Regions from separate parts of the Dongia sp. P2_B8 genome, predicted to be linked through region 3. Evidence: riboswitches for the same ligand, from Rfam matches in the RefSeq annotation. Region 3 holds a riboswitch; each other region holds the start of a gene.
The links. A riboswitch is a leader RNA that binds a small molecule or an ion and turns the genes downstream of it on or off. The one in region 3 is predicted to bind cobalamin.
Positions count from the first base shown of each region.

Region 1: it holds a riboswitch for cobalamin, as region 3 does, so the genes downstream of both, AC1DWZ_RS17920 (aromatic ring-hydroxylating oxygenase subunit alpha) here and cobG (precorrin-3B synthase) in region 3, are expected to answer to the same signal.
Region 2: it holds a riboswitch for cobalamin, as region 3 does, so the genes downstream of both, AC1DWZ_RS21445 (ABC transporter substrate-binding protein) here and cobG (precorrin-3B synthase) in region 3, are expected to answer to the same signal.

Region 1 covers NZ_JBFUDM010000006.1:245,047-250,284, reverse strand. Annotated here, with positions in the region: gene AC1DWZ_RS17930 (sensor histidine kinase) at 1-440, shown strand, start outside; gene AC1DWZ_RS17925 (FAD-binding oxidoreductase) at 566-1,633, opposite strand; gene AC1DWZ_RS17920 (aromatic ring-hydroxylating oxygenase subunit alpha) at 1,639-2,883, opposite strand; cobalamin riboswitch at 3,021-3,234, opposite strand; gene AC1DWZ_RS17915 (MFS transporter) at 3,329-4,561, opposite strand; gene AC1DWZ_RS17910 (TetR/AcrR family transcriptional regulator) at 4,669-5,238, shown strand, end outside.
Region 2 covers NZ_JBFUDM010000009.1:63,365-68,602, forward strand. Annotated here, with positions in the region: gene AC1DWZ_RS21425 (hypothetical protein) at 1-175, opposite strand, end outside; gene AC1DWZ_RS21430 (hypothetical protein) at 210-392, opposite strand; gene AC1DWZ_RS21435 (ABC transporter ATP-binding protein) at 560-1,354, opposite strand; gene AC1DWZ_RS21440 (FecCD family ABC transporter permease) at 1,351-2,355, opposite strand; gene AC1DWZ_RS21445 (ABC transporter substrate-binding protein) at 2,412-3,476, opposite strand; cobalamin riboswitch at 3,727-3,946, opposite strand; gene AC1DWZ_RS21450 (N-acetyltransferase family protein) at 4,028-4,495, shown strand; gene AC1DWZ_RS21455 (TIGR03862 family flavoprotein) at 4,467-5,238, opposite strand, start outside.
Region 3 covers NZ_JBFUDM010000003.1:1,091,939-1,097,176, reverse strand. Annotated here, with positions in the region: gene metF (methylenetetrahydrofolate reductase [NAD(P)H]) at 1-372, opposite strand, end outside; gene cbiE (precorrin-6y C5,15-methyltransferase (decarboxylating) subunit CbiE) at 583-1,794, opposite strand; cobalamin riboswitch at 1,921-2,119, shown strand; gene cobG (precorrin-3B synthase) at 2,246-3,595, shown strand; gene AC1DWZ_RS12670 (precorrin-8X methylmutase) at 3,600-4,226, shown strand; gene AC1DWZ_RS12665 (precorrin-2 C(20)-methyltransferase) at 4,232-4,963, shown strand; gene cobJ (precorrin-3B C(17)-methyltransferase) at 4,963-5,238, shown strand, end outside.

The sequences.
Region 1 (5,238 bases), on a different contig from region 3:
AGGGTGCCAGGGCGGACCTGCCCCATGTGTTGCGCGGCATCACCGAGACCATCAAGCGCTCTCCCCAGGGCGAGCAAAAGACCTGGCATGTCGACGCAACCGGCGAGATCAATGTGGCGATCGACCCACATGACCTTGCCGAACTGCTCGGCAACATCGTCGACAATGCCGCGAAATGGGCGCAGAGCGAGATCCACGCCACGGTTGCCAGCGATGGCGGCATGGCGGTTGCCGTGATCCGCGACGACGGGCCGGGCGTGCCGGCCGAGGCGCTCGACGATCTTGGCAAACGCGGCCTGCGGCTTGACGAGCGCGTCGCGGGCAGCGGCCTCGGCCTTGCCATCGTGCGTGAATTGCTCGACGCCTATGGTGGTAGTCTGCGTCTCGCAAATGCACCAGAAGGCGGACTGACCGCCGAGGTAAGGTTGCCGCTGGCGTGAATTTAGAAAAGGCCCCTCACCCCAACCCCTCTCCCCAGAGGGGCGGGGGGCTTAAAAGCGAACTCGCTCGAATCCCCCTCGCCCCGCGATAGCGGGGAGAGGGGGGGGTGAGGGGTGACTCTGTTTTAGAGATCGATGGCAATCGAGGCGCTGGCCGGCTTCGAGCAGCAGGCGAGGATGTAGCCTTCGGCGATCTCGTCATCGGAGATGCCGCCATCATGCTGCATGGCGATTTCGCCCTCGGTTTTCATGACGCGGCAGGATCCGCACAGGCCCATCTGGCAGGCATAGGGGATGGCAAGGCCAGCCGCCTGTGCAGCCGAGAGGATGGTTGCATCGCCGCCGATCTTCACTGACCGCTTGCTCTTGGTGAAGCTCACCTCGCAATCGCCGACCGCAGGGGCCGCGGTGGCGGCTTCTGGCGCCGGGGCGGGTGCGGTGGGCTGGAAGCTTTCCTCCTGATAGCGGCTGAGCGAGCCGGCGATGGCCGTGACTGCATCCCGTGTCGCCTTCATGAAGGGTTCCGGCCCGCAGCAGAACACATCGCGCGATGCGACGTCGGGGCACAGAAGCGACAACATCGCCCGGTCGATGCGGCCGGTGGGGCCAGACCAGGGCGCGCCGCTGTCATCTTCCACCACCCAGCGCAATTTGAGCGCGGGCCATGATGCCGCCATGCTTTCCAGCTCGCCGCGGCAGAGAAGATCCGCAGGCGCGCGGCCAAAATGCAGGAAGCGGATATCAACCTTGGCCGCCGTGTCGAAGAGATGGCGCGTCATGGAGAGCATCGGTGTGATACCGCTGCCACCCGAAACCAGCAGCAGTTTCGTGGGCGCATCCTTCAGCGTGAAATCGCCGGCGGGGCCGAAGGCCTTCAATGTCGCGCCGACCTTGAAGCTCTCCAGCAGCCAGCGCGAGCCGATGCTGTTTCCTTGCGCCTTCACCGTGATGCTGCAGAGCTGTGGCCGCGTCGGCGAGGAAGAGAGCGTGTAGGTGCGATAGACCGTGCCTCCCGGCGCCGGCAGCTCGACGGTGATGAACTGGCCGGGCCGATAGCGGAACCAGCTGCCATCGGTTGCCGCGAAGCGAAAGGTCTTCACGCTGGGTGCTTCCGCGATGATGTCGACGCAACGCAAGGGCGTCGTCGTTGCATCCCAGAAACGCACGGCCTCGTTGGCGATCGGCGTGTCCATCGTGATCACGCGACGTAGCGGTTGGCGGCCGTCACCTGTTTCAGGCGCGGCGTGATGAGGTCGACATACCATTTGATGAACTGGATGACGCCGCCTTCATGGGCGAGCGAATAGGGTCCGGGCTCATAGGCCGGCGAGAGGATGCCCTTCTGATTGTCCTCGACGATGCGGCGATCCTGGTCGTTGGTGGAAGTCCACATTTCCGTGAGCGTCTTCACATCATAGTCGACACCCTCGAGGGCGTCCTTATGCACCAGCCATTTGGTGGTGACCTGTGTCTGCGTCGGGCTCAACGGCAGGATGCGGAAGCTCAAGCTGTGATCCGCCAGCAGATGGTTCCAGGTGTTGGGAAAGTGGAACAGCAGCATGGAGCCGAGATTGTTGGACGGATAGTCGCCGGTGTTGCGGGTGACGGCCGGCGCGCCGCTCATGGTCATGGAGACGGCATCGCTGTTGAAGGGAATGCGCGCTGTCCGGTACTGGCCGTTTGCCGACATGCGGAACTGGCTGGGAAGCCCCATCGCTTCGCAGCGGGCGGCATGGGCGGCGATGAGATTGTCTTCGCCGACATGATCGACCCCGGTCAGGGTCGGGCTGTCGGAATAGACGCGGCACAGTTCCGGATGGCTGCCGGCGCAGTGATAGCATTCGCGGTTGTTCTCGATCACCAGCTTCCAATTGCCTTCCTCGACGATGGTCGACTCGAAGGCGACCTTGGCGTTTTCGAGATTGTGCGGCGCCATATAGCCTTCGGTTTGGGCGCGGAAATCGGCGAAGGAGGATGGCTGCTCGGCCAATGAGATGAAGATGTAGCCGGCCATTTCCTCGCAATGCACGGGCTTCAGGCCGAACTTCTTGGTGTCGATCTCCTTCATCATGTCGCGCGCATAGACCAGGCGGCCGTCGAGATCGTAGGACCATTGATGATAGGGGCATACCAGCCGTGCGCCGGCGCCCTTGTCCTTGGTGCACAGCTGCTGCCCGCGATGGCGGCAGACATTGTGAAAGGCACGGATGACACGGTCATTGCCGCGGGTGACGATGATCGGATAGGCGCCGATCTTCACGGTCATGAACTCGCCAGGCTTCATGATCTCGCAGGAATGCCCGACGAACAGCCATTCGCGGTAGAAGATGTTTTCAAGGTCGAGCTGGAAGAAGTCCGCATCGGTATAGAATTTCTGCGGCAGGCTGAAATTGGGCTGGCGGCCCAGGAGTTCGACCAGCATCTGGGTGGAATGCGACACCATGAAAGCACCTCAGCGATAGCGCACCGGGAAACGCTCCCGGCGGGGCAAGTTGATGATGGGTGGTCGCTGAGGGTAGCTGGTCGATGATGTCGCGGAAGGCAGCCGCAAGCATCCTCGCCCAATCGCCCACCGCGATCACGGACCAAATCCTTGAGGCTGGTTTCCGGGCTCAGGCAGTGGCTCTTTCGAGCCGGGTGCAGCGCCTTCCCGGGCCGATCGCCCAGTGGCTTTTAGCTGCGCCCATCTCCGCCATGACCGTTGCGGGGGCAGCGCCGGTGTTCAACCGGCTTCCCAATTATCGGCACCGTTCTCCCAGAAAAACGGCGTCGCACCTCGGGACGAAACATAAGAGAGAGAAACGGGTCCTGCCGCGTTTGGTTGCGACCTTGCCTGTCGCAATCAAGCCAATCAATCGTTCCATTTGCGACTGCGCCGACAGGGCTTGTTATTCCGCGGGTTGCTCCGCGAGGACGGGGGCCGTGACCCGCCCGCGGCCAAAGGTGGTGATAAGGGCTGCATTGGCCAGGACGAAGGCAGCACCCAGCATCATGGTGCTGGGGACACCCAGCGCATCGACCACCAGGCCGCCCACCAGCGCGCCGCCGGCAAGCGCCACCTGCGCCATGGAGACGAAAATGGCAGCGCCCGTTTCCAAGGCTTCGGGTGCCGCGCGGAACATCCAGGTCTGGATGCTGATGGGGAGGGCGCCGAAGGCCAGGCCCCAGATCCCCACAATCACCGAGGCCGCGATCTTGCTTTCGCCGAAGGCCGGCAACGACAGGATGGCGAGGCCAAGGAGCAGCGATGTGCCGATCAGCGCCACGCGGACATCCTTGCCGGCAACCCAGCCGCCCGCGACATTGCCGACGAAACCGGTCAGCCCATAGACCAGCAGCAGCAACGTCACCGTGCTGACGCTGATACCCGACACGTCGATAAGGAAGGGCGAGATATAGGTGTAGGCGGCGAACTGGCCGGTGAAGAGCAGCAGGGTGGCGATGAGGCCGAGCCTGGCCTTGGGGATCGTGAACAGGATCGGCAGATCGCGGATGCGTGTTGCCCGCGCCGTCGGCAAAGGCGGTACCAATATCCATTGTGCGACGATCACCAGGACGGCAATGCCGGCCGCCGCGGCAAACGCTGTCCGCCAGCCAAGGAGTTCGCCCACCAGCGACCCTGCCGGCACGCCGGCCACGGTGCCCAGCGACACACCTGCAAAGATCAGCGAGGTGGCACGAACCGCAGCCCAGGGCATCAGCCGGGGCCCGACCGCGACACCGATCACCCAGAAACCGCCGACACCGATCCCCAGCAGCAGCCGGCCGATCAGCAGCGGCACGAAACTTGTCGAAAGCGCCACGGCGACGTTTGAGGTGAACAGCAGGACCATCAGGCCAAGAAGGACATAGCGCCGGTCGAGCCTGCCGGCAGCGACCGTGACCGCAGGGGCCGCGAGTGCGCCGAGCAAACCCGGCATGGTGACCATCAAACCTGCCTGTCCATCGGTGATACCGAGGTCCGCCGCAATGGCCGGCAGCAGGCCCACGGGCAGGAACTCGGTCGTCACCAGGGCAAAGGCGCCGATTGCCACCGACAGGACGGCCGCCCAGGCTGAGAGGGTCGAGGGTGGTGCCCCGATGGTGCCGTCATTTGTCTTTACATGTTCAAGGCTTGCCATTTGCCAATTCCCGCATTATTTATGTATTTATGGAACGATCGTTCCGGTGTTCACCGGAAGCTAGGTGGCCGGAGCGATCGCGTCAAGATATTTTTGGAACGATCGCTATGGAAATGGCTGGAGACACGCAGAAGCGGGGGCGGGGCAGGCCGAAGGCCTTCGATCCCGATACCGCCCTGGACCGCGCCATGATGCTGTTCTGGGACCGGGGCTATGAGGGCACGTCGGTCGACGATCTCAGTGCCGCCATGGGCGTCAGCCCGTCCAGCATCTATGCGACCTTCGGCGACAAGGAAAAGCTCTACCAGGCGGCGATCGATCGCTACCGCGCTGGGCCCGGCGCCCTGACCGCCTCGATCCTCGACAAGGCGCCCACAGCCTATGCCGCGGTCGAAGAAATTTTGATGACATCGGCCAGCGAGCTCACCCGCAAGGACCGGCCGGCCGGCTGCATGTTGGCCAATGCGGTGACCCATTGCGCGCCCACCGCCGAAACGCTGCAGCACGCCATCGCCGAGCGGCGCGGCCTGTCCTTGGGCCTGTTCAAACAGCGCTTCGACCAGGCCTTGGCGGACGGCGAATTGCCAGCGGGGACCAATACCTGCGGCCTTGCGCGCTTTTTCGGGACAGTGCTGCAGGGCATGACCATCCAGGCCCGCGACGGGGTGGGGCCAGAT
Region 2 (5,238 bases), on a different contig from region 3:
CATCGCTGACGCGCTGCATCAAGGTCGCCGTGCGTCGGTAGGCTGGAAAAGACACGTCGAGCAGCAGTTCTTCGTCGGTCTCAATCGAATAGCTGCCAGCCGGGTAGGATTGATCGGGATCGCCCAGTGTGAAGCGATGCTTGAACGTCACAATGGTTCTGGTCGTGCGGACCATGCCTGCATCCTTCCCAGGACAATGGTTCCCGGCGTCATGATTTTGCCGGCACGCCTGGGACGAAAACCGGCGTGGCCTCGGGATAGATGTAAAAGAGAAAGCCATAAAAAATGACGCACATCACCAGGACGACGCTGCCCAGAATGCACATCATTGCTTTGAAATCAGACATGAAGTTCCTGAGGAACCAATCGGATGTGCTCGCCACTTCCGCCATGAAACGCAAAAATTCATGCCGTAGCAGCTGCCAGCACGCGATCCAACCTGGTCAGCCTACCACCAAGCGCCTTATTCGGTAGAAGTGCAACATATCTTATGGCGGGCGCGTCCTGATCGTCGCTTGTGCATGGTTTGGGCGCCGCGCTTAGCTACGGTCCTTTGCACTTATTCGGCCGCTCGCGGCAGAGCCATATCGGCATCGAGCGAGAAATGGATCAACTGCCGGCCATGATGGGGCGAACGCTCAATATGCGCGCGGACACCAAAGACTTTGCGAATAAGAGGTTCAGTCAGGACTTCTTCCGGTGTTCCAGCCGCCACGACGCGGCCCTGCTGCAGGATCGCCACGACATCGCAGAACATGGCGGCGAGGTTGAGGTCATGGAGCGCTACGATACTGGTCGCCGGCAACCGGCTTACCAGCGACAGGATTTCCAACTGGTGCAGGACGTCGAGATGATTGGTTGGTTCGTCGAGCAGCAGTTCGGTTGGCGTTTGTGCCAGGGCGCGGGCGATGTGAACCCGCTGCCGCTCGCCGCCGGACAAAGTCTGCCACGGCTGGTCGCGCTTGTCGCCCATGCCGACGTAAGCGAGTGCATTTTCGACCGCCTCATCATCGTTCTGCGTCCAAGGCGAAAGCGGGCCACGATGCGGCGTGCGGCCCAGGCGCACGACATCCAGTGCGGTGACCTGTGCCTCTGTGGTCGCCTGCTGCTCCACCAGCACCACGCGGCGGGCGATATTGAGCCGCGACATCTGGGTGATGTCGATATCGCCCAGGGTGATGATTCCGCTGGCCACCCGCCGCAAGCGGCAAATGAGGCGCAGCAGCGAGGATTTGCCGGAGCCATTTGGCCCCAGCAGGCCCAGCGTCTTGCCCGGCTCGACCCGGATTGTCACGCCGTCGACGATCATCTTGCCGGCCGTGCCCCAGCTGATGTCGGTGGTGGTGATGGTCATTGCGGACGCCTCGCGCGATAGAGGATGAGGGCAAAGGCTGGGGCGCCGAACAAGGCCGTCACCACGCCGATGGGGAGGATCTGCTGTGGGATGATGACGCGTGACACAATATCGGCCAGCACCATGAACACGGCGCCGATCATCAACGACGCGGGCAGCAAGCGCGCATGGGCTGGCCCAACCAGGAAACGCGCGGCATGGGGAATGACCAGGCCGACAAAGCCGATCGACCCCACAATGCCGACCATGGTGGCGGTTATCATGGCGGTGAGGCCGAACAGGATGAGGCGCACGCGCAATACCGGAATGCCAAGTGCTGCCGCCGCATCGGTTCCGAAGGTGAAGGCATCAAGGGCCCGGGCATAAAGGAGGCAGATCGCAAAACCGCTGACGGCAACCGGTGCTGCCAGATAGACATCCTCCCAGCGCACGCCACCAAGGCTGCCCAACAGCCAGAACATGACGCCGCGGGCCTGTTCGGCATTGGCCGAGGTTGTGACAACATAGGCGGTGAGCGCATTGAAAAGCTGCGAGCCGGCGACACCGGCCAGAATGATGCGGTCCGATCCGCCGCCGGCACCGGCGGCCAGCAACGTCACTAGGACGAAGGCAAGGACAGCCCCGGCGAAGGCCCCGACAGAGAGTGTGATGAGTCCAGCACCGACGCCCAGGATCATGACGGCCACTGCGCCGGTCGACGCACCGGCCGAGATGCCGAGTACATAGGGCTCGGCCAACGGGTTGCGCAGCAACGCTTGCAGAATGGCGCCGGATATTGCCAGCGCGCCACCGCAGCAGGCCGCAACCAGAGCTCGGCTCAGGCGGTAGTCCCAGATGATGCCTGCCTGGATCGCACTGAGCTCGAAACCGGTGCCGAACAGTTTGTTGGCGATCGCCTTGTAGGCCGATGCCAGCGGAATCGGCACCTCGCCGATCGACACCGCCATGCCGATGGCAAGGGCCAAGGCGATCAGCGACAGCAAAGCGAGTGAGGCACGCATGCCCCACCCACCCTGAAGAGCCGGATTTATCGAGTTGTAAGTCAATTTGCCCCCAGTCAATTTGTGAGGCCGAACTGCTTGATGCCCTCGGCGACGGCTTCAATCCCGCTCACGGCGCGTATGGTCGGGCTCATTGCCTGCGAATCCATGATCACGATGTGCTTTTGCTTGACCGCATCGAGCTTGCTGGTGACCGGATCCGTCTCCAGGAAGTTGAGCTTCACCGCGACATCGTCGGCGGGATAGCGCCGCCGATCCATCCGCGCCACCACGATCACCTGCGGATTGGCGCCAGCGATGCTTTCCCAGCTCGCCAGCGGCCATTCTTCTTGTGTCGTCACGACATTCTTGGCGCCCAGCGTTTCCATGATGTAGGCCGGGGTGCCGTTCTTGCCGGCGATATAGGCATCGCCGTTCACCTTGGGGCTCGAGAACCAGAACACCATGGACAGGCCGCCGTTCTGAGCATTGGCGGCTTTGCTGCCGGCAACCTTGGCAATGGCCTCGGCCTCGCGTTTCTTGAGATCGGCGATCAAGGCGTCGCCGCGATCCTGCACGTCGAAGATCTGCGCCATGTCGTGGATCTCCTGATAGACCAGCGACATGTTGAACATCTCCTTGCGCACGCCATCGCCACCGCCGGAATTGTCCTTGGCGACGCAATCGGCCGGCGCCACATAGCTGGGGATCTTGAGGTCCGAGAACTGCTTGCGCGTGGCGACCGATCCATTGGGGCCGACATGCCATTCGAACTCGGCCGTGACCAGGTCCGGCTCTCGCGCCAGGACGCTTTCGAAACTGGGATCATTGTCGGCAAGCCGCTTGATCTTGGCATTGGCCGCTTCGTAGCCCGGCAGCACCGGACCGAACCACACCGCCGTGCCGACGATTTTGTCGGCGAGGCCCAGCGACAGCAGGATCTCCGCGCTGCTTTGGCCGATGGCGACTGTGCGTGTCGGCGCCTTGTCGAAGGTAAGTGTCTCGCCGCAATTCTCGATTGTCAGCGGATATTGGGTAGGCTCGGCCAATGCTGCCGGCGCGCCGATGGCGAGGCAGGTGAGGGCGGTCAGTGCCGAGAGGCTGGTCCGATGGATGGGCCAAGCTGTTGGTTGGGTTTGCATGTCAGATCCCCTTGTTAATGAAGATATGCAATGTTATAACATTACATATAAGATTTAACCTTATCAACCGGCTGGCGCGTAGCGCGGGCCGGTTGAAGCGGAATGTGGCAGGGGATGTCACCGGCGGCGGCTCAAGGCCTTACCTGGCGCCGAATAGTTGGCCGAATATGGGGAAAGTATGCCGGTCACCCGGCACGCCTGTGTTGGCGCCATGTCAACGTCTCCATCTCGGGCACCCCGCCCGGGTTAGACTTAAAACGCGTCGATGGCAGGTCTCCTGACTCGCGGGTCGATGCCTGCTGCCAACCTTCCCAACCGTCAGACGGTCAGTGGTACGAAGTGGCAGTGAGCTATCCGCTTACAGTTGCGGGGGCAGTCACGGTTTAGGCCCCGATTGGGTCGTCCGCACCGTGTTCCCTATTAATCCCCTGGAATTCATCCGTCGGGGAACCATCGCGGTGATTCATACGGGGACGCGACGGCGGGCGTCAAGGCCGTACGCGTCACGAAATTCTCATGCGGGCGATAGGTGCCTCCGCTACCATCCGGCCATGAACGAGCAACGTATCGATATTGAGCTGCGGCCGATGGTCCCCGCTGATTTGCCGGCTGTGACGGTGATCCGGACCAGCGTGATCGAGAATCATCTGTCGGTCGCAGAGATGGCGGCACGGGGCATCACGGAGGACGGCATCATTGCCGAGATGGTTGCTGGCAATCTGCGCGGCTGGGTGATGCTGGTGAGTGGCGTACCGGTGGCCTTCTCTTTCGCCAGGCGCGTTGAGAAGACCATTTTCGCCATGTTCGTGCAGCCCGGCTATGAAGGCCTTGGGCTCGGGCGGCGCGTGATGGCGGCGGCGGAAGATTGGCTGTTTGAAGAGGGCGTTACGGATATCTGGCTGACCACCGATGCCAATCCAGCGATCCGTGCCCACGGCTTCTATCAGCGGCTGGGTTGGGTCACGGACTGGTCGGCGGAGGCTGGCGAAGTCACTTACTGGAAGCGCCGCGCGCCTTGAGGAAGGCGAGGGCACCCTGGCCCGCCACATAGCCGCTGGCCATGCACGCCGTCAGCAGATAGCCGCCCGTGGGCGCTTCCCAATCCAGCATCTCGCCGGCGCAGAATATGCCGGGATGATCTTTCAACATCAGATGCTGGTCGAGACCATCGCGCTTCACGCCACCGGCGGAACTGATGGCCTCAGAGATCGGACGCGTCGCGACAAGACGCAGCGGTAGCGCCTTGATGCCCTTGGCCAAGTGCACCGGATCGGCAAAATCGTCTGCCGGCAGGCATTCGCGCAGCAGCGCAGCCTTTGCGCCGGACAAGCTCAGGCGCGATTTCAACTGCGAGGCGAGGGAACGCGACCCGCGCTGCGCCAGCGCATCGGCGATCTTCGCCAGATCGTGGTTGGGCAGCAGGTCGAGATGGAGGACCGCCGTGTCCGTGGCAGTGATTGCATCGCGCAACGGGCCGGAGAGGGCATAGATCAAGCCACCTTCGATGCCGGTTTCGGTGATGATCGCTTCGCCCTGCCGGCGCTGGCCGTTGAACGTGGCGGCGATGTTCTTCAGCGGTTCGCCAACGAAGCGGGACCGGAGATGATCGCTCCAGCCGATATCGAAGCCGCAATTGGCTGGAGTGAGCGGTGCAAGATCGATTTGGCGTGCGGCGAGAATATCCTGCCAGGCGCCATCCGATCCCAATTGCGGCCAGCTGCCGCCGCCCAGCGCCAGCACGATGACATCGCCTTTCACCTGT
Region 3 (5,238 bases):
ATCGTCGGCATAGGCATAGCCATTGGCAACCGGCGTGTAGCCAGCGGCAATGCCGGCCTGGGGATCGCCACGCAACGCCACGATCCGGTTGATGCCGGCCTGCCAGTATGAATCGGCGATGGCATCGATCTCGTCGCGGCTGGCACCGACACAGGTGAGATGGGCTGCCGCCGGCACGCCGGAGCGCGACTGCATTTCCGAGACCAAGGCGCGGGTCTGGTCGCGCGTCGAGCCGCCGGCACCATAGGTGACCGAGACGAAACGGGGGCCGAGGGCAGCCAGATCATCGGCCGCTTCCCAGAACGCATTGGCCAGCGACGGCTGCTTGGGCGGGAAGAATTCGAAGCTGACTGTGACGCCGGGGTCACGCATCTGCCGGGCCTCCTGGCGAAGCCTCGCCACCTGTTCAAAACGATCCTGAGGGGCGCTGCGCTCGATCATACTCAATGGCGGCATGTTCATGCTGGCGGCTCCGGGTTGATGGGCAACACGAGACACAGCATAACAGATTCGAGATATAATGATATCTTTATGTTATTTAAACAGGTGTATCATTATATGATTTTAATATAATTATTTCAGCTACTTAGATTTGGCGACGACGAAAACGGTCACCGGCAAGGCAGCCCGCCAGGCGTCAAAATCACCGAGCGGCTTGGCGTGGGAGATGCTGATCCGGGTGAGATCGCCGCCCACCTTGCCCTGCCAGTCGACCAGCAGCATCTCGCTCTGGACGGTAACGGCGTTGGCCACCAGCCGCCCGCCGGGCTTCAACGCCGCCCAGCAGAGATCGAGGACATTGGGTTCCGTGACACCACCGCCGATGAAGATGGCGTCGGGGGTTTCCAGACCGGCCAGTGCCGCGGGTGCGGCACCGGCGACAAGGGCGAGGCCGGGGACACCGAGGGCCAGAGCGTTGGCGCGGATGAGCTGCTGACGTCCAGCATCGGCCTCGATCGCGATGGCGCGGCAGGTGGGATGTGTCCGCATCCATTCAATGCCGATCGAGCCGCAGCCGGCGCCAACGTCCCACAGCAATTCGCCGTGACAGGGGCCAAGACGCGCCAGAGTCACCGCGCGGACATCGCGCTTGGTGAGCTGGCCGTCGTTTTGATAGGCGTCGTCCGGCAGGCCTGCCAGGGTCGAGAGCGGCCTTGCGCCAGCCGCTGCGCGACACTGGACGGCCACGAGATTGAGGGCGGCGATGTCCTGTGCCGGCCAATTGGCGGCGGTGCCCTCGAGGCGGCGTTCCTTAGGCCCGCCCATATGTTCGAGCGCCGTCATTTCGCTCGAGCCGAAGCCGCGGCCGGTCAGCAGCTTGGCGATGGCGGCAGGCGAGCCGCCATCATGGCTGAGGATGAGCAGCCGGGCGCCGTCATGGAGATGGAGATGAAGGCCCTCGATCGGCCGGCCATGGATGGTGAGAAGTGCCACATCTTGCAGCACCCAGCCCATCCGCGCGGCAGCGAGGGAGAAGGAGGATGGTGCCGGGAACACATGCATGTCACCCGCGGGCACCAGGCGGCTGAGGCTGGCCCCCATGCCGTAGAGCATCGGATCGCCGCTGGCCAGCACGCAGACCGGGCTGCCTTTGAGGGCGAGAACTTGCGCGAAGGCGCCCTCAAACGGTGTCGGCCAGGGGCGGCGTTCGGCAATCATCTCAGCAGGCAGCATGGCGAGATGCCGCTCCCCGCCGAAGACGATCCGGGCCCCGGCCAGGGCAGCACGCGCCGCAACGCTCAGCCCATCGATACCGTCTTCGCCGATGCCGACCAGCGTGAGCCAGGCTGCCATGTCGCATATCTCTTTGAAATGAGGGCCGCTTTTGCGCTTGAATACGGCATGGTGAAGCGCCCGGCAAGGGGTCGCACCCAAGGCAAACAGCGGAAAATCCACTTCCGCTCCCCTGCCCGCTCCTATAGAAGAAGGCCATTCACCGGTGCCCTTCGGGGCCTAAGAGGGAACGCGGGAGGGAGCAGGATATCGCCCCCAGCCGTGGCTGCCCCCGCAACTGTGAGCGGCGAGCCGATCGCGAAACAGCCACTGGACTCAGGTCCGGGAAGGCTATGATCGGCACCGACCCGCGAGCCAGGAGACCTGCCGATGAACCGGGTTGCGGTTGGATACATCGGTCGGGGCGTACCGATGCCGTGGCGGCTGGCCTTCAGATGAGGTCCACCACCCATTCACCGCGATGGCTTTTGCCGGTGACACCGTGACCGACCGTTCGTTTCAGAACGCAGATATGTCAGGCGAGATTGTGGGCAGCGCCGCCAATCGCCGCTTTGCCTGCCCGGGCCTCTTCCGCATCGTGCCCTCGCGCGACGGCGGGATCTGCCGCATCAAGCTGGCGCGCGGGCTGGTGAATTCGACGCAGCTCCGCGCGATCGCCGCGGCGGCCGCGCGCTACGGTGTACCGGCGGTCGAAGCCACCAACCGCAGCAACATCCAGATCCGCGGCGTGCGCGCCGGGTGCGAAGAGGCGCTCATCGAGATGCTGGTGGATGCCAGTCTTGGCCCCCGCACGGCCGGCGCCGACGATGTGCGCAATGTGATGGTCAGTCCGCTGGCGGGGCTCGATCCCGCAGCCCTGATCGACGTCGCGCCTTTGGCAGACGCCATTTTGGCGCGTCTTGAGGCGCAGCCCAGATACCACGCCCTGTCACCGAAATTCGCGATCCAGATCGATGGTGGCGAAAGCATCACCATGGTCGAACATCCCAACGACATCTGGTTTGCCGCGACCGACGCTGCGCATTTTGCCGTCGGCTTTGCAGGCGTTCCCGGCGAAAGGCCGGCGGGCATTGTCGCAGCAGCGGATGTTGAGGCGGCCTTGTTTGCCTTGCTGGATCTGTTCATAGCCGAGATCGGCAAGACCAATGCGAACGGGGACAAGATCACGCGCATGCGCCACCTGCTGGTGGCGCGGCGCGTCGAGGAATTGATGACCGCCCTGCCCTGTCCGGTCAGTGCCCCAGCCGGCTGGCACCGCGAAGAGCCGATGCTGCTTGGCCATATTGGCGCGCGTGAGCAGGCGGATGGGCGCTTTGCGATCGGCGCCGTACCGCCGCTGGGGCGCATCGGACCGTCAATGCTGCGCGGCCTTGCCGATCTTGCGGATTTGGCCTCGGCCGGGGAGATCCGCATGACGCCATGGCAGAGCGTGCTGCTGCCGAACATCGCCGAGGGCGCGCTCATCGATGCCGTGGCGCAGCTGGATGAGCTGGGCTTTATCACGCGGCCCGACCGGACCCTGGCTGCTGCCATCACCTGTGCCGGCAGCGCCGGCTGCAAATCCGGCCTCGCCGACACCAAGGTGGATGCGCTGGCCTTGGCGGACAGGATCGACGGGTCCGGCGCCAGCGTCTTTGGCATCCATCTTACCGGCTGCAGCAAATCCTGCGCGGCCCCCCGGCCGGCACCGGTCACGTTGCTGGCTATTTCACCCGGCCACTACGATGTCTTCGTGCGAAACGATGTCTTCGCGCAAAACGAGGGGGAAACGGCGGTTTTTGGCAAGCGGATCGGGGCCGACCTCACTATCGAACAGGCAGGCGATCTGCTGGCCGCCACATATTTGCGAGTTCCGGAGTAGAGTGATGATCAATTACGAGCGCGATGGGCAGGAAATCTACCGCCAATCCTTTTCCATCATCCGCGCTGAAGCCGATTTGACCGGCATCCCGAGCGACCTGGAAAAACTCGCCGTCCGTGTGGCGCACGCTTCCGGCATGGTCGATGTCATCCGCGACCTGCGCTTCTCGGATGGTGCCGGCGCCGCGGGCCGCAAAGCGCTGGCCGAAGGTGCGCCGATCCTTGCCGACTGCCGCATGGTCGCCGAAGGGGTGACGCGCGCGCGCCTGCCGATGAAGAACGAGGTTATCTGCACGCTCTACGATCCGCGCGTGCCGCAGATGGCGCAGGATACCGGCAACACGCGCTCGGCAGCAGCGCTCGAATTCTGGCGCGACCGGATGGCCGGCAGCATCGTCGCCATCGGCAATGCGCCCACCGTGCTCTTCCGCCTCCTCGAGATGCTGGATGAAGGGGCGCCGAAACCGGCGCTCATCCTGGGTTTCCCCGTGGGCTTTGTGGGTGCCGCGGAATCCAAAGACATGCTGGCGCAAGACAGCCGCAATGTCCCCTATGTGATCGTGCGCGGCCGCCGCGGCGGCAGCGCCATGGCGGCAGCAGCCGTCAACGCCCTGGCAACGGAGAAAGAATAATTACCATGAGTAAGCCAGGACGTTTGTTCGGCCTCGGCGTCGGCCCGGGCGATCCGGAACTGATGACCGTGAAGGCGGTGCGGCTGTTGCAGCAATCGCCCGTCGTCGCCTATCTGGCGGCGAAGGGGAAAAAGGGCAATGCGCTCACCATCATCGAATCCTATCTGAAGCCCGAGCAGATCACGATGCCGCTGATTTATCCGGTCACCACGGAAAAGCTGCCGCCGCATCTCAATTACGAAACGCTGGTCAGTGATTTCTACGATGCGTCGGCCGAGGAAGTGGCTGTCCATCTCGATGCCGGCCGCGACGTCTCAGTCATCTGCGAGGGCGATCCCTTCTTCTACGGCTCGTTCATGTATCTCCATGACCGGTTGGCGACGCGCTATGAAACAGAAGTCGTCCCCGGCGTCTGCTCCGTGCTGGGTGCAGCCTCGGTTCTCGGCGCGCCGCTCGTCTATCGCAACCAGAGCCTCGGCATCCTCTCCGGCGTACTGCCGGAAGAGGAATTGAAGCGGCGTCTTGCGGACATGGATGCGGCCGCGATCATGAAGCTCGGCACCAATTTCGAGAAGGTGCGCAAGGTCGTCATGGAGCTGGGGCTCGGCGACCGTGCGCTCTATGTCGAGCGCGCCACCATGGGCAATCAGAAGATCCTGCCCCTGGCCGAGGTCGATCCGAAAAGTGCACCCTATTTCTCGATCGTGCTCGTGCCCGGCAAGAAGTGGCATTCCTGATGAACGGGCCGGCCATCGTCATTCTTGGCGCCAATTCGCTGGCGACGGCCATGAAGATCAAGGCGGCGCTGCCGGATTCTGCGATCTATGGACTGGCGGGACGGGTCGAGGGTGCCGACATTTCCTACGACGAGTTCGGCGTGACCTTGCGCGATCTCTACACGGCCGACCGGCCGATCATCGCGCTCTGCGCGGCAGGGATCGTCATCCGGTCGCTGGCTGCCTTGCTGCAGAACAAGCAGGCGGAACCGCCGGTGCTGGTGGTCGCGGAAGAT